4 regions of the Lysinibacillus sp. FN11 genome follow, and region 4 is predicted to be linked to each of the others. Evidence: riboswitches for the same ligand, from Rfam matches in the RefSeq annotation. Region 4 holds a riboswitch; each other region holds the start of a gene.

Region 1 (4,955 bases), 960 kb from region 4:
CAATTCTATTTTATATTTGTTATAGTTATAGACGAAGAGTTTGACTCACATTTTTTTTCAGGAGGTAAACTAATATGACAAACGCAAATGATCGTAGCCGTCGCTTTACAACAGCAGGTGGTGCTCCAGTAGTAAGTAACCATGACTCTATGTCAGCAGGTCCACGTGGCCCTCTTTTACTTCAGGATGTATGGTTAGTTGAAAAACTAGCAAACTTCAATCGTGAAGTAATTCCAGAACGTCGTATGCACGCAAAAGGATCAGGTGCATTTGGTACTTTTACTGTAACGCATGATATTTCACAATATACTAAGGCGAAAATCTTCTCAGAGATCGGCAAGAAAACTAAAATGTTCGCACGTTTCTCTACAGTAGCGGGTGAGCGTGGTGCAGCAGATGCAGAGCGAGATATTCGTGGCTTCGCCCTTAAATTCTATACAGAAGATGGAAACTGGGATTTAGTAGGGAACAATACGCCTGTATTCTTCTTCCGCGACCCATTACACTTTACAGATTTAAACCATGTGGTAAAACGTGACCCACGTACAAATATGAAAAATGCCAATTCTAACTGGGATTTCTGGACTTCATTACCTGAAGCACTTCACCAAGTGACAATTGTTATGTCTGACCGTGGTATTCCAGCTGGTTATCGTAATATGCACGGATTTGGTTCTCATACGTATAGCTTTATCAATGCTAATAATGAACGTGTTTGGGTTAAATTCCACTTCCGTACAGAGCAAGGCATTAAGAACTTAACTGGTGCCGAGGCAAATGAGATTATTGGTCAAGACCGTGAATCTTCACAACGTGATTTATATGAAGCAATTGAAAAAGGCGATTTCCCTAAATGGAAAATGTACATTCAGGTAATGACAGAGGAACAAGCTCGTGAGCTACCATACAACCCATTTGATTTAACAAAGGTATGGTATAAAAAAGATTTCCCATTAATTCCTGTAGGTGAGTTCGAGTTAAACAAAAATCCAGACAACTACTTTGCAGAAGTTGAACAAGCTGCATTTGCACCTTCTAACATTGTTCCTGGTATCAGCTTCTCACCAGATAAAATGTTACAAGGTCGTATCTTTGCATATGCGGATGCACAACGCTATCGTCTTGGTGTAAATCACTATATGCTTCCTGTCAACGCACCAAAATGTCCATTCCGTACTTTCCACCGCGACGGAGCAATGCGCTTTGATGGCAATCTCGGTTCGACATTAAGCTATGAACCAAATAGCTATGGCGAGTGGGAGCATAATTTAGACCATAAAGAGCCTGAATTACGCATTGATGGTCATGCAGGTATTCATGACTTCCGTGAAGACGATAATAATTACTTTGAGCAACCAGGTAAGCTATTCCGTCTATTGACGGTGGAAGAGCAACAACGTCTATTTGAAAATACAGCGAATGATATGGCTTCTGTTGAAGAATTCATCAAACGCCGTCACATTCTTCACTGCTATCTAGCTGACCCAGCATATGGTGAAGGTGTCGCAAAAGCGATGGGTCTTTCATTAGAAGGTATGGACCTTACAAACCCATATGTAAAACAACCAACAAACGTTTAATATTCCACTTTATTATTGATATCCAAATCCAACTTTTACTCCATGTGAATCCACTATTCACATGGAGTTTTTTGATTAAAAAAGGCCTATGTCTATTTTTTGACATAAGCCTTTTCTTTCATTATTGGTAAATTCGACTGCCTGCTTTTTTAAACTCCTCTGCCTTTTCCTTCATACCTTGATGGATCGCTTCAGTCGTATTCAAATCCTTATCTTTCGCATAATTACGAATGTCCTGTGAAATTCTCATGCTACAGAATTTCGGCCCGCACATAGAACAAAAGTGTGCTGTTTTTGCTCCCTCTGCTGGCAGTGTCTCATCATGATATTCCACTGCACGCTCTGGATCTAGGGACAGATTAAATTGATCACGCCAACGGAACTCAAAGCGGGCTTTAGACAGTGCATCGTCTCGTTGTTGTGCACCTGGATGACCTTTTGCTAAATCAGCAGCATGTGCAGCAATTTTATAAGTGATAACGCCCATACGAACGTCCTCGCGATTTGGTAAACCAAGATGCTCTTTTGGTGTCACATAACAAAGCATCGCTGTACCAAACCAACCAATCATGGCTGCCCCAATGGCTGATGTAATGTGGTCATAACCTGGAGCAATATCTGTTGTGAGTGGTCCTAATGTATAGAAGGGCGCTTCCTTACAAACCTCTAATTGCTTGTCCATGTTTTCTTTAATCAGATGCATTGGTACATGACCTGGTCCTTCAACCATCACCTGAACATCATGCTGCCAAGCAATTTGTGTTAGCTCGCCTAGTGTTTCAAGCTCTGCAAATTGCGCCTCATCATTGGCATCTGCAATTGAGCCTGGGCGTAAACCATCACCTAAGGAAAAAGCAACATCATAAGCTTTCATAATTTCACAGATTTCCTCAAAGTGTGTATACAGGAAATTCTCTTGATGATGATATAAACACCACTGTGCCATGATAGAGCCCCCTCGAGATACAATACCTGTCACACGATTTGCTGTTAGTGGTACATAGCGTAAAAGGACACCTGCATGAATGGTGAAGTAATCCACACCCTGCTCAGCTTGTTCAATGAGAGTATCACGATAAACCTCCCACGTTAAATCCTCTGCTACACCATTTACCTTTTCTAAAGCCTGATAAATTGGCACTGTTCCCACTGGCACTGCAGCATTTCGAATAATCCATTCTCTAGTTGTATGAATATGTTTACCAGTCGATAGATCCATAATATTATCTGCGCCCCATCGAGTTGCCCAGGTCATTTTCTCAACTTCTTCCGCAATGGAAGAAGATACAGCAGAATTCCCGATATTCGCATTGATCTTTACATGAAAATTACGCCCAATAATCATTGGCTCTGCCTCAGGGTGATTAATATTAGAAGGCATTATAGCTCGTCCAGCTGCAATTTCTGAACGTACAAATTCAGGATTCATATTTTCACGAATCGCTACAAACTCCATTTCAGGCGTTATAATCCCCCTTCGTGCATAGTGAAGCTGTGTCACATTTTTACCTTTTTTAGCACGCAAAGGCTTTCTCGTCAACTCAGGGAAGACATTTTCTTGAATACGCGGGTCATCAACATGACGAAAACCATTATCCTCCGGTTTAATGGAGCGTCCCTCATATGCTTCTACATCCCCTCGCTCTTGAATCCATGCATTTCGTAAGGCAGGTAAACCTTTCGTAATATCTACTTGGTAGGCTGGATCTGTATAGGGCCCACTCGTATCATATACTCGAATAGGAGCATTTTCTTCATTTCCAAAACTGCCTGTTGTCGGACTTAATGCAATTTCTCGCATAGGTACTAGAATATCTGGGCGTGATCCTTCCACATATACTTTTTTGCTTCCTTCAAAGCTAGACATAATGGTAATATTCTTTTCACTAATTGCTGACATGAGCTACTTCTCTCCCTTAAATTTATTTTGATATAAGGACCGATTCTAGCTCACCCCAACAATCCAAAAAATAAAGGCCGAATCCAAAATAATTATTTGGATCCGGCCACGAATGTAAAGGTCTATTGATTGCATACTCTGCAATAGCTTCTTAACTTTCCCACGCTGGTATGAGCCAGATCAGGTCCAAAGGGTCAAGAAACTTCGTAGCGTTTCCCTCTCAGCCTGACTCATCAGACTCCCCTAGTTAATACTATTTAGTTTGATGCTAGTGTAGCAGATAATACTAAGAGATGGAAGTTATTTTTTATCTTACTAGGTAAATAATACTTCCGCAAAATAGATCACAATGGTTACAGTTATACAGCTTACAATGGTAGAAAATAAAACAGCTTGCGCGGCTGTTGCTGATTCTACATCATATTCCAATGCTAGACTAGAACTATTACGGGATGTTGGAAAGGCACTAGCTATAAACAGTGATTGTGCGACGACTCCATCTAATCCCAATATATAAATAATGGCTAATGCAACAGATGGTCCAATAATTAATCGCGTAAAACAGCTGATAATGACGGTTTTATTAAACATTGATTTCATCTCTAGTTGTGATAATTGTGCACCTAAAGTAATTAAGGCCACAGCAATAAATCCATCTGCCACATGTTCTACTGGTATTTTGATAAACTGTGGAATACCGATACCAAAATAGTTCATAGCGGCACCTATAATCAGCGCATGAATAATAGGCATTTTAAAGAAATCCTTGATGATTGTCATACCCGACTTTGTAGAAGAAATTAAATTGTATAATCCATATGTATACGTAGTCATATTTTGAAAGATTACGAGCATGACCTGAATGGCTACTCCAATAGGTTGCGTGGCAAATATCATTTGAGCAACTGGAATACCGTAATTGCCAGAGTTAATAAGCACCACACTATTTTTAAAGACAGCTGCCTCTGTTCTAGCTAAACCTAGCCCTTTTGCCATAAAATGACTGAGTAACATTTGACTACCGATAAAGAGTATAATAAATAATCCGACCTCTCCCAGTACCGATAACTCCACATGTGTTTCATATAAATTTACAAAAACAGCTGCCGGCATAAAGCAATATGTAATAAGCTGAGACAATGCTTTTAAATTAAAGCGAAATTTCTTTTGTAGGATAGCGCCTATTACAAGTAACACTAAAATAGGAACAACAATTTGAAAGAAAATCATTCCGAGATACATCATTTCAATGTCCCCCTTCCAGTGTTAATAGTAGTGTTGAATTCCTTCTAGGTCAATTTCTCTAACTTTCACAATAAAAGAAGACTGCCTCTATATTGAAGGCAGCCTTTGCTTTTAAACAAGCTTAAATCGATTTACAACTTCTTGTAGCTCGTTTGAAATATCGTTCATATTTTGAATAGACTCTGCTACTTTTTGTAATTCTGCTTGTTGATCCATTGCAGAAGCACTTA
Region 2 (4,955 bases), 1.6 Mb from region 4:
GAAACAGCTTCACCCATCGCAGCAGCACTTGGTAGTCAATCCATTGCCTATGATGTTGTAGCGCCTAACAGTCTACCAAATGAACTATCCAGCTATTTGCAATATAATGCTATTATTTTCGACAATGTACCAGGTCATTTAGTGGGTGAAGCAAAAATGAGTGTTATTGAGCAAGCAGTCAAAAACTTTGGAGTTGGTTTTACAATGGTTGGTGGAGAAAATAGTTTTGGTCTAGGCGGCTACTTTAAAACACCGATCGAAACCTTATTGCCAGTGGAAATGGAAATTAAGGGCAAAGAGCAATTACCTTCCTTAGGATTAGTGATTGTACTTGACCGATCTGGCAGTATGCAAGGCTCGAAGCTTGAGCTTGCTAAGGAAGCAGCGGCACGTTCTGTTGAGATGTTGCGAGACGAGGATACATTAGGATTCATCGCCTTTGATGATCGTCCATGGGAGATTATAGAGACAGGGCCTCTTAGCAGTAAAGAAGAGGCTGTGGATACTATTTTATCAGTAACACCTGGTGGGGGAACAGAAATCTATAGTTCATTAGCTAAAGCCTACGAGAACCTTGCTGATTTAAAGCTCCAACGTAAGCATATTATTCTCTTAACAGATGGGCAGTCACAGGCAGGGAACTATGAGGATTTAATTACTGAAGGAAAAGAAGATGGTATAACCTTATCGACAGTAGCGATTGGACAAGATGCCGATGCGAACTTATTAGAAGCGCTTAGTGACATGGGCAGTGGACGTTTCTATGATGTCATAGATGAGCAAACCATTCCTTCTATTTTATCTCGTGAAACTGCTATGATTTCCCGCACCTATATTGAGGACAATCCATTTTACCCTGCAATTTATAATGCAGCAGGATGGAACGTACTGTTTGCTAATGGTGTCCCACAAATGAATGCATACATTGGGACAACGGCAAAACAGGGGGCTACTGTCGTAGCAGAAAGCGAAAAGGAAGATCCTGTGTTAGCGCAGTGGCAATATGGTCTTGGTAAAACATTTGCCTTTACATCTGATTCAACGGGTAAATGGACAGGAGATTGGGCAAGATGGCGAAATTGGGGAGTATTTTGGCAAACACTTATTTCTCAAATGCTACCAAGCTACAATGATGTAGCCTATGATGTAAGATTGGAAGCAGATGGTTCCTTTATGATTACAGACCCTACAAATGAAGCTGCATTTTTAGACATTGTTGCAGTAAATGAAGCAGGGGAGGAGCTAGAAACACAACTTGAAACCATTTCCGCATCCCAAGTTCGAGCTGTAGTACAAGCTGAACCTGGATTAATTTTCTTCCGTGTAGCAGATGAAAAGCAGGCCATCTATCAGGCAGGGCTAAGTGTTCCTTATAGTGCTGAATACGAACTACTCCCTGTAAATAACCAACTGATAGAAGAGTTAACTCAGCGAACAGGAGGCACTGTTTTAAAGGAACCACAAGATGTCTTCCGTGACTTTACGACAAAAGGAGCAGATCGGCAAAATATTGCCACATGGCTACTCTTAGCGAGTATGCTTCTTTTCTTTATTGATATTACCATAAGACGTTTTGGTTGGAATTTCCTAACGAATACGAAGAAAAAAGAGCCGCTGGTTGAGGAAAAAACTCTACAGGCAGAAGACACAAATGTAGCACATTTGTTAAAAGGCATGAAAAAACGATCTTAAAATAGAGGAAGCAGCAGTGCAAACTTAATAGTTTTGCACTGCTTTTTTATATTGTTTGAATAGAGAGTTGTCCCCTTTGTTAGAGCGGGTAAGATGATCTAAAAAGTGGGCTCTTTGCTCATAAGGAGAGAAAGGCGCTCTAAGTTGAGTCATTGCCGCTCATAAAGAGTAGAAAAGCGCTCCAAGTAGAGCCATTGCCGCTCATAAAGTGGAAAAAGGCGCTCTAAGTAGAGGTATTCTCGCTCATAAAGGGAAGAAAAGCGCTCTAACTAAAGTCATCACCGATCATAAAGAGAGATAAAACCCTCCAATCCCTCTCAATAAAGAGAAGAATTAAACCTCTTTACTAGCTCTGTTTTACGCATGCTACTCGCAACCATTACACCTAAAATGGCGCCGATTGTACTTGATGTTAAAAAGGCTGGTAGGAAGAAGAATGCTGCTACAGATGTTCCCATGAATAATTTTGCGTAAGGGACGGCAATAAGTGAAGCCAGAATGCCAGTTCCGATAACTTCTCCGATACCAGCTAACCACATCTTATTGCTATATTTATAGGCAAGGGCAGCACAGAACGCACCGATGATACTACCAGGGATAGCTAGTAGAGAGCCTGTTCCAGTAAAAATACGAATGATGGCAGTGACAAAGGCAACTATAACTGTTGGTACGGGTCCAAGTATAATCGCTCCTATCACATTAATAGCATGCTGAACGGGGTAAGCACGTGCGATTCCTGTTGGGATGGATACGAAAGTAGAGCCTGCAACAGCAATGGCTACTAATAAAGCCATGACTGTTAATTTACGAATTGACATAAAGTTCACTCCTTTTGGTAAAGTTGGTGAGGAAAAATAAAAAGGCCACCCCTTTAAACAATAGGAAGCGGCCTTGCATGTATATAGTGACAACAGCAAGTAGCGCCACTTCCCTCCGCTAGTGTGAACTAGATCAGGTTCAAAGGGTCCGTATATTACCATATACGTCTCAGCCTTTTAAAGACTCCCCTAGTGGTTAAGATTATTCAATTTAGTGAATCAACAATAATGTAACATACTGTTAAAAATAGTCAATGATTTTTCAGACTATTTTGGATCGGGATGCATTAAATGAGGTGCTTTTTTCACTGTCCAGATGAGCGCAAGGAAGAAACAAGCTAATAATATGATAGAACCAAAAATATAGGGGCTATTCATATTCCAATCAAATAATAAACCTGCCAAAGCGGGTCCAATCATATTCCCAAGGCTCATATAGGCATTATTCAAGCCCGCAGCAAATCCCTGCTCTTTTTCTGCAAGTTTTGAGATGAGTGTATTAACAGCTGGACGAATTAATGTCGTTGCTGTAGAGAAAATTGTTGCTACAACTAATATAAGGGCAAAGCCAGAAACAAATAATATTAAGAAAATAGCAACGGATGCAATAAACAAATTAACTAGTACTACTTTCATTTCACCATAACGATTGAACAGTGGTGTAATAATAAACATTTGTACTACTACTCCAAAAGCACCACCAACAACTAATATAATCGCTATATCTACAGGTGTGTAATTAAACTTTTCTGTCACAAATAATGACAATGTCGTTTGGAAATTTGCAATTCCAAACGAGAACACCAGCATAATTATGAGCATAACAAAATAAGGCATATGTATGGAACGAGCCATTTGCTTCGCCAGATTGTCTTGCTTTTGTTTCTGTTGCGCAGTGTTTGGTTTGGTAGAAGGTAATAAAAAGTAAGATAAAATAGATGCTACAATGGCTGCAGCTCCAGCTGTGAAAAATGGGAAATGTAAGCTTACCTTTGCTAAAAAGCCTCCAATACCAGGTCCGATCATAAAGCCAAGAGACATGGCGGCACCCAACATCCCCATACCTTTCCCGCGTTCTTCATAGGTTGTGACGTCAGCGACAAAAGCCATAATAGGAGGTGCAACAAATGCGGAACCTAGACCACCTAAAAATCTTGCTAAAAAGAGCATCCATACATCTGTAGCAAGGCCAAATCCGATTTGTGCAAGACCTGTTACGATAAGACCGAAAATAATTAAATTTTTTCGACCGTACTGATCTGAAAGATTCCCAGCAATAGGAGAAAATACGAATTGAGCTAAGGCGAACGTTGCGATTAGCATACCTAGAACTTGTCCTGCTGCACCAAATATTTTTAAATACTCTGGCATGACAGGAATAATAATGCCAATACTCCCCATTGCGATAAACATATTAAACATTAAAATATACAAAGCCGCCTTATTGGACTTTTGCTGGGTCATCGAATGAACCCCCTTTTTGTAATCAAATATAGTACAGTCTATCATAAAGAATTATTGCTTGGCTAATAGTTAAGATTATCGTACTGGTTCTATATTTAGAATGGTTTTCCACAAAAGTTTTCATCTGCGTACCTAAGGATGATGAAAGAATACATGTTAGTCATAAAAATTGAGGGAGAAGCACTATAGAATCGAGCAACAACAATCGATGGATTTCTCTTATAAAAGGAGAATTAAAAAATTTGTGAGTCTGTCTGTAATGGTCTATAAATTGTAGCGACTGTTATAGTAGTGGCATCAAAATTATGGAATACAAAAAATACACTTATGACTTATTTATTGTTAATACAATGGATAAAGAAAATATAAATTTATGCAGGTTCGATGAAAAAATATATAGGTAAAGCTTTTCCATAACAGATGATGTGAGCATCTATTAAAATTTAGATAAAATATTTTCTAAATATAATAATACAAACAGTCGATTGAAAATGTTCATATTTAATAGAAAGTTAGATAGGCAGAGAAAAAACTAGCGAATTGGTGTGAAAACCAATTCGCTAGTTTAATTACCGGATACTCATTTTAAATTCTAAAAATAATTCGTTGTATTTCCCTAAATAATCAGGTCCCAAATTTTTGTAGACCTCTAATGTATCGCGTTGTTCTTCAGAAGGATAGTAGCGTTCGTCAGAAACAACTTCTGCGTCCATCAAGTCCATCGCTGCAATATTAGGAGTAGAGTAGCCTACAAAATCGGCATTTTGAGCACCTGATTCAGCACTTAGCATGAAGTTAATAAAGGCGTGGGCACCATCAATATTTTTCGATGTTTTTGGGATGACCATATTATCAAACCATAAGTTTGAGCCTTCCTCAGGTACAGCAAAGTCTAACTCTTCATTTTCATACATCATGTCAGCTGCTTGGCCAGACCATGTAAGGGCAACGGTTGCCTCATTATTGATCATTAACGGTGTA
Region 3 (4,955 bases), 1.6 Mb from region 4:
TTTAAACCAATGAAAATGGGCTTCGTGAAGCTGATGCTTTTCCAGCAAATCACACACAACATGGGCGTCCTCATATACTGCGTGTAACACAATTGGCATGTTCAGTTCCTTCGCCAATACAACAAAACGCTCTAATAACGCCACATAGGGACGTTCATCAATCCCTTGCTCTTGTCTTAAATAATAAGGTAGACCCACCTCACCAATAGCAACCATGTCATCCTGATGCGAACGAATCCAATCGAATAATGCTGCCTCATCATTTGGACTTAGTAAAGGCTGTTCAGGATGAAAGCCAAAAGCAGCCTTTACTTGCTGATAGCTATTCGATAAACGCAACGTTCTTTCACAAGAGGAAAGTTGCATACTAACCGCAATTACAGCTTTCACCTCTTCTAATAAGGAGGGAATTTCCTCATCGGTGTACTGATCCAAATGAATATGCGCATCAATCAACATACATATCACCCTTTTCCTCCTGTAAATACATAAATAATTGTTGCTTTAACGCTGTGAATGCTGCAGAATGTCGAATTTCCTCTTTCCGAGGTCTCTCAAATGGCACGATGATTTCCTTTTTAACGGTTGCTGGACGTTTGGTTAAAACAAGTATGCGATCTGCTAAAAAGAGAGCTTCCTCAATACTATGTGTAACAAATAGAATGGATTTGCGATACTCTTCCCAGATAGATAAAAGCCATGCTTGCATTTCCAGTCGAGTAAATTCATCCAACGCAGAAAATGGTTCGTCTAAGCATAAAATCGGCTTTTCACTGACCATTGCTCGAATAAAGGACACACGCTGCTGCATACCTCCAGACAGTTCGTTCGGGTAGGCATGGATAAAGGAGGCAAGACCAACCTTTTCTAACCATTCCTTGGCACGTTCAACATTCGGTTTATGCTGTAATTCCTCTACAAGCGTGACATTTTCTACTATTGTGCGCCAGGGTAATAGACATGGCTGCTGTGGCATATAGCCAATCGTTCCTTTTTTTCGTTGGATATCCTCTCCATTTAGTAAAATGGCTCCTTGATCAATTGGCGAAACACCACCAATTAATTGAAAAAGTGTGCTCTTACCACTGCCTGAAGGACCAACAATGGCCACAAACTCGCCATCCTTTACGTCAAAAGAAAGTTGATCAAGTACTTTTAGTGCATCGAAGGATTTAGCGATGTTTTGAATGCTGAGCATGATAGCCTCTTCCCTTCACCATAAATTTTTCAATTAAACGAATACCGCTAAACAATAGTAAGCTCAAGAGAACAATCGCAAAAATTGCTACAAATACGCGATCTGTACGGAAGGAGGACTGGGCTAGGGTCATGTAAACACCAATACCCTTTTTTGCTCCAAGCCACTCCGCAATCACAGCCCCCATCACACTATATGTAGCCGCAATTTTAATGCCTGAAAAAATCGCAGGATAGGCATAAGGCCATTCCAGCTTCCAAAAGGTTTGTGCCTTTGTAGCACCAACCATGGCAAAATAATGCTTTAATGCTAGAGCTGTTTGTCTAAATCCATCCATCGCTGCAATGACAATCGGGAAAAAGCACACAAGACAGATAATGATAAGCTTCGGTAATAAGCCAAAGCCAAACCAAATAATAAGTAGCGGTGCCAAGACTAGAATAGGAACATTCTGCGACATAATAAGAATTGGATAAAACAGTTCTCGAATAAAATTAAATCGATGCAACACTACTGCCACCGTTAGCCCACAAGCGATGCCAATGGCCAAACCTAGTAGAGCTAGCTGTACCGTAGCAAATGCATGTGGTAGAAAGGTTTGATACGAACGGATGGACTCCGACAAAATACTACTGGGTGCGGGTAATAACCAATGAGGAATTTCAGCGAACCGCACGATTAGTTCCCATATGAATAAGAGGAAGGCGATAAAAATTATCGTCCTTCCCTTGTGTAATGCACGTTTCATTACTGATATTTCTCCGTTAATGTATCCATCGTAATACCCGTTGGCTGATATAAAATTTTCACTTGTGTAATGACATTGATGGCACCAAGCTCGATCATCTTCTCATTCATTTTTTCAATGATTTGGAGCAATGTTGAAAGCTCACCCTCCATCGTTGTTTCCAATGGATGAACCTCATATTTCACCCCAGAAGCATCGATCACCGCAATTGCTGCATCTACATACGGTATCACATCTTCATATTTCTCTGTCTTCGGAATGATTTGTACACTGATTAATGAATTTGCCATCTTATTTGGCCTCCTTTTTAGGTAAGAACTCATTAGTAAAGGCTTTTTTCGCATCAAATTCGCCCTCTAGTACTTGATTGCTAGACATCCATTTCGCATAATTTTCCCACACAGAAAGCTTTTGCTCTCCCCATTGCTTGGCATCATCCTGGTATTTATCAGCCAGCCATTCCTGACTTTTATGCACTAACGCTTTATCTAAATCAGGGGCCGCTTCGATTAAAATATCCGCCGCTTCACTTGGGTTTTCAATTGCGTATTCATAGCCCTTCGCTGCCGCTGCCACAAAGGCTTTGACTACATCGGGGTTGTCCTGTATCATTTTTTCATTTGTAACTAAAACGGGCGTATAATAATCTAATTGATCACTATAATCTGTAAGATATAGCATATTAATCTTTTCCCCACGCAGCTCAGCCTCAATACCAGTCCATGCATAATAAATCCAAGCAAAATCAATGTCTTTTTCCATCATTGTGAAGAAATCTAAATCCCCTGCATTGACAATATCTAGCTTATTAATATCTGCCTTTTCTTTTTGCATTAGTGATTGTAAGACGGCTTGCTCTAATGGCGCACCCCAACCACCATAGGTTTTACCTTCAAAATCCTTTGGCGATGTAATGCCCTTTGAAGCAATAGAAGCAAAGCCAGATGTATTATGCTGTATAATTGCTGCGATTGAGACCAGCGGCACATCCTGTACTCGTGCCTGTGTTATGCCTTCCTGATAGCTCACGCCAAAATCCGCCTTTCCAGAAGCAACAAGCTGATCTGCACCCGCCTCACCAGGCATAATAATATCAACATCTAAGCCCTGTTCCTCAAAATAACCGAGTTTTTTTGCAACATATAGTCCTGTATGATTTGTATTCGGCGTCCATTCCAGTACCACAGACACCTTTTTCAGCTTGTCAGCAGCCTGCTTATCCTCCTTGTCACTACAGCCTGCTAATGTTAATAGTGCTACCATTAGAATAAATAACCATTTCTTCATGTGAAAGCCTCCCAGTTTGTAATATGAAAGTGTTCATGAATGAATGTTGTCACCAGAAGAAAGCGTATACAATGTTGGCAAGCTGTTGCTTGAAAACATAAAAAAACGCCTAGGATTCCTCCCAGACGTATTGCAATCAATCTTCAAAACTTTGCTTTTTTGAATAGATGTTCCCTACGCTGGTACGAGCCAAATCAGGTTCAAAGGGTCAGCGTCTATCGGACACAATCTCAGCTAGCAATTACTAGCCCCCCTACATTCTTTCGCTATGAACTTTTCGATGATTATTATACCCATAGTTTCACTTAAATGACAAGGTGCTATTTTTGAAATGAGCTTAAAGCCCAGCACTCCTAAGAGACTGGGCATTCTTTTAGCTTGGTTTCTGTTCTTTTTTGGCTGTGACAACATGAGAGATTGCCCCATCTGTTGCAATATCCACTTTAAATGAACCGTTGGAATGGCGATCCGCACGAGACAATGCTTGCACGTCAATCACCTCTTGAACACCTTTTTCAGTTTCAATCACAACCTGCTCCCCGTCTGTTGCTTGAACAACTGCCACAATTCGGTGAGGGTTTGCTTTTAACTCTGTTAATACTTTTAGTCCACGTTTTGCACGACCTGCTACTTCAACTTCAGCGACATTCATTTTCTTCACGGCCCCACGCTGTGTCACAATCACTACATATTGGGTAACATCAGGCTGTAATACATTGACGCCAACTAAGGCTTCTCCATCTTTTAGTGTGATCCCTTTCACACCGCCTGTTTTCACACCTGTCACAGGTAGTTCCTCCATTGGGAAACGAATTGCATAGGCTGTATCCGTTGTGAGCATCAGCTCCACGTCATCTGTTACAAACGATGCATAGATCATCGCATCACCAGCCTTGACGTTCATCGTTTTAATAGGCTTTGAATAACGTGTCACTGCATAGTCTACGAGTGGTGAGCGCTTAATTTGACCATCTTTTGTGGCTGTGAAGACATACGTATTTGGCTGTTCAAATGTTTCGAAGCCATAAACCGCAATAATCGATTCATCTTCCCCTGTTGGGACAATACTTGAAATATGCTGGCCGAGATCCTTCCAACGTATATCAGGCAGCTCATGAACAGGCTGATAAATATAATTGCCTCGATTTGTGAACAGCAATAGATGGTGCTGTGTATTTAAGTTTGCTTCATACAATAAATAATCTGAATCCTTCATGGCAAAATCTTGCCCATTTGAAGCGGCATGAGAACGTGTGGATGTGCGTTTAATATAACCATCCTTCGTTACTGTTACGACAACCTCCTCACTTGGCACAAGGACATCCAATGTAATTTTAATTTCTTCAATTTCTTGCTCAATCTTCGAGCGGCGAGGCTCTGTAAAGCGTTTCTTAATATCAAGCAGCTCTTGTTTAATAACACGCACAAGCTTAGCCTCACTTTGTAGAATCCCCTCTAGCTTGGCAATTAACTTATCTAACTCGTCCTGTTCCTGACGAAGCTCTGTAATATCCGTATTCGTTAAACGGTATAATTGCAGGCTTACAATGGCCTCTGCCTGTACTTCTGTAAAATCAAACTTCTCTTGTAAATTAAGCTTTGCATCCTTCTTATCATTAGAAGAACGAATCGTCGCAATGACTTCATCTAAAATCGAAAGAGCTTTAATTAATCCATCTACAATATGAGAACGGTCCTTTGCCTTTTGCAAATCATAAATGG
Region 4 (4,955 bases):
ACTAAAGAAATATATGGATGCCTATCAGACATGGTAAATTGTAGGTATTAATAGTAAAACAACACGATACATTGTTGGAAATTTCCGTTATAATAAAAAAAGTGACAGTACTATACTTATTTGTCTTTTCCCTATACAATCTAACACGAAGGGAGAGGAAAACATGCCTCGGTTTATCATGATGACAATCTCTTATCTTGTCTCAATCATCCTAACCTTTTCATCCTTTTTCGTGAACATCAACGGTCAATCTTCGCTAGAAATCGCTAATCGTTTTTCTGTAGTATTTGCACCAGTTAGTGTAAGTCATGTAATTTGGATTGTCATTTATTTTTTACTCGGTTATTGGTTAGTTATGAACATGAAAAAGACAACTTTGAAACAGTCTGCGCTTTTTAGTTGCATAAATATATTACAAGCATTAATGATATATGTCTGGCACCATGAGTTATTTATTGTTTCTCTTGGCATTACATTACTCTTAGTCTTGTATTTGTTTATGTTGTATAATACGTACCCTCTTCAGAACAAATCCTTGTTTGGTCGTATTCCTTTCTCTATTTATTTAGCATGGATGACATTTATTTTTATCACAAATACAAGCTTTACGTTAACGGCTTATGGTTGGAACGGCTTTGGTCTTAGTACGCCTCTTTGGGCAGTGATTTTACTTACTTTAGGAGGAGCCATTGCGCTACATATCCGTTTCCATCACTTTGATGTTATGTATCCAAGTGTTTTTATTTGGGCTTATATTGGAATCGCCATACATAATGGTTTTGATGAGCTACTTGTCACTACAGCCGCTTTATTTTTATGCGGTGTTCTCTTTGTTGGCATTTTATTTATTAAAAAAAATCCTGCCTACCAAAAATAATTTGGTTAGCAGGATTTTTTCATTGCATCCTATTCTTCGTCTAATGACGTTAAGATAATTGGTTTATCTTTTGTTACAATGACTGAATGTTCGATTTGAGCTACAAGTGATTTATCAGGTGTCACGAATGTCCAGCCATCACCTGCTTCTACGATATGCTCTGCATTTGCTGAGATAAATGGCTCAACCGCAAGGACCATACCTTCTTTCATAATAGTAGAATCCCATGCATCGTAATAATTTAAAATATGGTTTGGTTCATCATGTAAAGATTGACCTAAGCCATGACCTGTTAAATTCATAATAACAGTTAACCCATTAGCATTTGCCTCGCGTTCAACAGCTTTACCAATTTGATTTAATTTAGATCCAGCCTTTACTTTTGTCATTGCTCGATCAAAGGCACTTTTAGCAACACGGCAAAGCTTTTCTTTGTCCTCATAGCCATCACCCACAACAAATGAAATACCTGTGTCAGCAAAATAGCCATTTAAAGAACCAGAAACATCAATATTTACGATATCTCCTTCTTGAATAACACGCTTTCCTGGAATACCATGTGCTACTTCTTCATTGACACTAATACATGTATACCCTGGAAAATCATATTCTCCCTTTGGTCCTGAAATAGCGCCAGCCTCTGCAAACATGCGACCAGCAATTTCATCAAGCTCAAGTGTTGTAACTCCTGGCTTTGTTGCAGCTTTCATCGCTTCGCGAATTTCAGCACAAATGCGTCCTATTTTTTTAAAAGCTTCAATCTCTTCTTGCGTTTTTACAATCATGTATAACGTCCCTTTCATCTAATATCTATTCTTTAATATAACATAACTTTTTATGCGTATAACGATAAACGCTTTAAATATTGTATGCTTTCCTACTTTGCAAAGTGCTAAAAGAGCTATTCACGATAAAAAAGCCCCTCCACTCATGTGAAGGGACTTGCATTAAGCTTTTCTTTGCATTAATTGTGGAGCGGCTGTGAATAAAAGAACACCAACGATTGCCGTTAAAATGGTTGCTGGTAGCATATATGTACCATTGTAGATGATGGAATAGATCCATGCATTTTGGTCACCGGCATATTCGGCAAAAAATACAGCACCAGCAATTGTATGTGCTGTGTATCGTAAGAAGCCTGCGAAAACGGTACCTATGATTATATAAAGTGCCATTTTTGTTTTGTTCATATGTTTAGCAGCGTCTAACACTGGTCCACGAACAACCGCCGCTAATCCTACAACTGTAAAAGCAACTCCATAATCCAAGAATCCTTGTAGCCAGTGCACAATCGTAGCACCAAACATGGTTTGCATTACACCTACGAGTAATCCAGTTGTTAGCCCAGCTACTAAGCCCCAGCGAAATGCTATTAACATAATTGGTACCATAACAAGACTAACTGAGCCGCCTTGTGCCCATACTTTAAAGGAAACCTGATCCAGTACGAGACCAATCGCTGCAAAAATCGCAATCTCCACTAGCATTAATAGTCTTTTTTTGTCCATACATATTCTCTCCTTTGTTCCGATGTAGGATACAAGAGCAGGAATAGAAAAGCGCTGATATGTCTCTTTCTGACACCTTTTTTCCTTTAAGGACGAAAAAACGATGTCAGGACAGAGCCTCACATCGTACAAGTGTCGGTTTCTATCCACATCCCTACGCAAGCGTTAACTTACAGGTTCGAAGAGTCAAGGCATTACGTGCCCAGTCTCAGCTGACATCATCAGCTCCCCTTGTGGTCGTTACATCTGAATTTATTTGAACAATCTCATTGTACGCAAAGGATTGAAGGATTACAACCTTCCATACATCATTTTTTTGAAACTTTGCTGTTTTTCATGCGTAAATATTTAAAAAGGAGGTACAACTATGGAGAATCAAAAAATTTTAGCTGCCTTTAGTTATCTTAGTATTTTCTTCGCCCCTTTTATCGTTCCATTAATTGTATATTTTGTGACAAAAGACAGTGATGTAAAAAGCCATTCGATTCGTGCACTTGTCTCTCATTTAATACCTTTTGTTTTTGGCATTCTATTCTTTATTGTCTTTGTTTTTTCTACATTTAGTTTAGATCCAACCTCCAATAACAAGACGGTGATGATTATTTGGTTTGCTTCATTCGCCATCTATGCTCTCGTCTCACTAGGTATTGTGATTTGGAATATAATTCAGGCTGTTCGTGTTATCCGTTAATGTTTTATTTTTAAGTGAAACAGGTAGTAGTAATTGTAAAAGGAGCTGTTTTGGGATGAAAGTATCAAACGTTGTAAAAACTGCCGTCAAGTTAGCACCTATTGTTATTCCTATCGTAAAAAAAGTAATGGCTGCAAAAAAGGGCACAACACCTAATACCACCACTCGAAAAAAATAAAACGAAGGCGTATTCCTATACGCCTTCGTTTTATTTCACTTCAAAATGGGTTTGACTATGGCCATTCAATGTTTTTTCCACGTGTAAAACTGCTGGCATCGCAGATTTCAATTCAGGCACATGAGAAATAACGCCAATCATACGACCAGAATCCTGTAAATCAATTAATGTATCAATTGCTTTATTTAGTGATTCCTCATCGAGTGAGCCAAAGCCCTCATCAATAAACATCGTTTCAATATGAATATTACCTTGGAAGCTTTGAATCACATCTGCCATCCCCAATGCAAGGCTCAATGAAGCATTAAATTTTTCGCCACCTGATAAAGTTTTGACATCTCGTAATTGATCCGTATAAGCATCATAAACATCAAGACCAAGGCCACTTTGCTTCGCATGCTTTTCTAATCTATCTGAACGTCTAAGCTCGAATTGACCGTTTGATAAATGATACAGACGTATATTGGCAGCTTCTGTAATTTGATCTAAGTAGTTAATTTGTATATACCGCTCAAAGGATAGCTTTTTCGAGTTTTGTCCATTTAATAATCCATAGAGCTCCTTTACTCGCCCTGCTTCTTGTTCAAGTAAATGAAGCTCTTTCGCTATTTCTTCCACCCTTTCACTAAAGCCTTGGCATGCTTGTATAAAGCCATTCATCTGTTGCAAACGTTTAAATGCTTCCTCATAGGAAATTCGATGCTGTTCTACTCTTGCTTCAAGCGCCTCTAAATCTTGCTTCTCTTTCCCTTGAAGATAGGTAGCCCCTTCGGTAATCTGGATTTGCAACGTGTGTACTTGTAAAGCATAGTCACTGCATGCTTTTCGAAGTGCATCTAATTGTATGGCACTCCGTTTAGCAGTAGCATAAGCCTCATAGCTTTCGAAACCTAATTCTTGCATATTTGCTGTAAATTGCTGAAGCTTTTCATTCATTTTAAGCTGTAATTCCTCAAAGGACTGTTTGGCAATTTCTACAGTTAGTGTTGCATTGCTAGCTGTTTCCTTTGCTGCATGCAAATTTTCCTGACTCACTTGCCAACTTTTTTGAAGCTCTTCTTTCTGTTTTCTAACTTCATTCAGTTGTTGCTTTAATTGCTGTAAAGTTGGTAAATTAGGGGGCATCTGCTTAAGTTGTTCGTCTACAACCGCTTGTAATTTTGTCCATTCTTTTATCTGCTCTGCTAAATATTGCTCTAGCTTCATATGTTTATTTCGTAGCTGTTCTATTCGCTCATGCTGATGCTTTATTTTCAATCGCACATCAGCTAATTGATGTTGAATAATTTTTAATGCAGCAATCTCTTGTTCCACTTCATGTAAAGTAGCGGTGATCTGTGATTGGTCTTCTTGTTTAATATGCTGTGCCTCAAGTTGTTGCCATGTATCTTGAAGAAGTTGCTGCGCTGATGCTAAAAATGCCTCTTTCTCTAAATACTTACGCTCGTCTGATGATGCCTTCGCTCTTAATGCTTCCACTTGAGCAAGCTCAATAACTTCCAGTTGTTCATTGTGCGCTTTCTGATGTGTCATACTACCACAAACAGGACAGGCTTCTCCTTCCTTCAGCTGTTCTGCTAAAATACTAACTTGACTCGTCAGCCACCGTTGCTGCAAAAGTTGAAGAGCCTCTTTACTATCTTGATAGAGACTGTCTGAAGCAACTACATCCTGCTTAGCTAACTCTACGGCATATTTATA

Evidence for each region. Region 4 has a riboswitch for thiamine pyrophosphate ahead of thiT (energy-coupled thiamine transporter ThiT). Riboswitches for the same ligand answer to the same signal wherever they lie in the genome.
Region 1: it holds a riboswitch for thiamine pyrophosphate, as region 4 does, so the genes downstream of both, thiC (phosphomethylpyrimidine synthase ThiC) here and thiT (energy-coupled thiamine transporter ThiT) in region 4, are expected to answer to the same signal.
Region 2: it holds a riboswitch for thiamine pyrophosphate, as region 4 does, so the genes downstream of both, thiW (energy coupling factor transporter S component ThiW) here and thiT (energy-coupled thiamine transporter ThiT) in region 4, are expected to answer to the same signal.
Region 3: it holds a riboswitch for thiamine pyrophosphate, as region 4 does, so the genes downstream of both, NP781_RS10710 (ABC transporter substrate-binding protein) here and thiT (energy-coupled thiamine transporter ThiT) in region 4, are expected to answer to the same signal.

The regions. Positions count from the first base shown of each region.
Region 1 covers NZ_CP102383.1:4,558,690-4,563,644, reverse strand. Annotated here, with positions in the region: gene NP781_RS23845 (catalase) at 75-1,580, shown strand; gene thiC (phosphomethylpyrimidine synthase ThiC) at 1,702-3,480, opposite strand; TPP riboswitch at 3,621-3,735, opposite strand; gene NP781_RS23835 (AEC family transporter) at 3,796-4,725, opposite strand; gene NP781_RS23830 (methyl-accepting chemotaxis protein) at 4,837-4,955, opposite strand, start outside.
Region 2 covers NZ_CP102383.1:283,217-288,171, forward strand. Annotated here, with positions in the region: gene NP781_RS01260 (VWA domain-containing protein) at 1-1,692, shown strand, start outside; gene thiW (energy coupling factor transporter S component ThiW) at 2,010-2,510, opposite strand; TPP riboswitch at 2,604-2,711, opposite strand; gene NP781_RS01270 (MFS transporter) at 2,778-3,974, opposite strand; gene NP781_RS01275 (ABC transporter substrate-binding protein) at 4,544-4,955, opposite strand, start outside.
Region 3 covers NZ_CP102383.1:1,997,632-2,002,586, forward strand. Annotated here, with positions in the region: gene NP781_RS10690 (TatD family hydrolase) at 1-459, opposite strand, end outside; gene NP781_RS10695 (ABC transporter ATP-binding protein) at 449-1,198, opposite strand; gene NP781_RS10700 (ABC transporter permease) at 1,173-1,946, opposite strand; gene NP781_RS10705 (thiamine-binding protein) at 1,946-2,236, opposite strand; gene NP781_RS10710 (ABC transporter substrate-binding protein) at 2,238-3,233, opposite strand; TPP riboswitch at 3,388-3,498, opposite strand; partial or broken gene parC (DNA topoisomerase IV subunit A) at 3,607-4,955, opposite strand, start outside.
Region 4 covers NZ_CP102383.1:3,595,275-3,600,229, forward strand. Annotated here, with positions in the region: gene NP781_RS19085 (TspO-related membrane protein) at 164-877, shown strand; gene map (type I methionyl aminopeptidase) at 907-1,662, opposite strand; gene thiT (energy-coupled thiamine transporter ThiT) at 1,825-2,385, opposite strand; TPP riboswitch at 2,520-2,627, opposite strand; gene NP781_RS19100 (magnetosome magnetite crystal formation protein family) at 2,753-3,076, shown strand; gene NP781_RS19105 (hypothetical protein) at 3,132-3,254, shown strand; gene NP781_RS19110 (AAA family ATPase) at 3,285-4,955, opposite strand, start outside.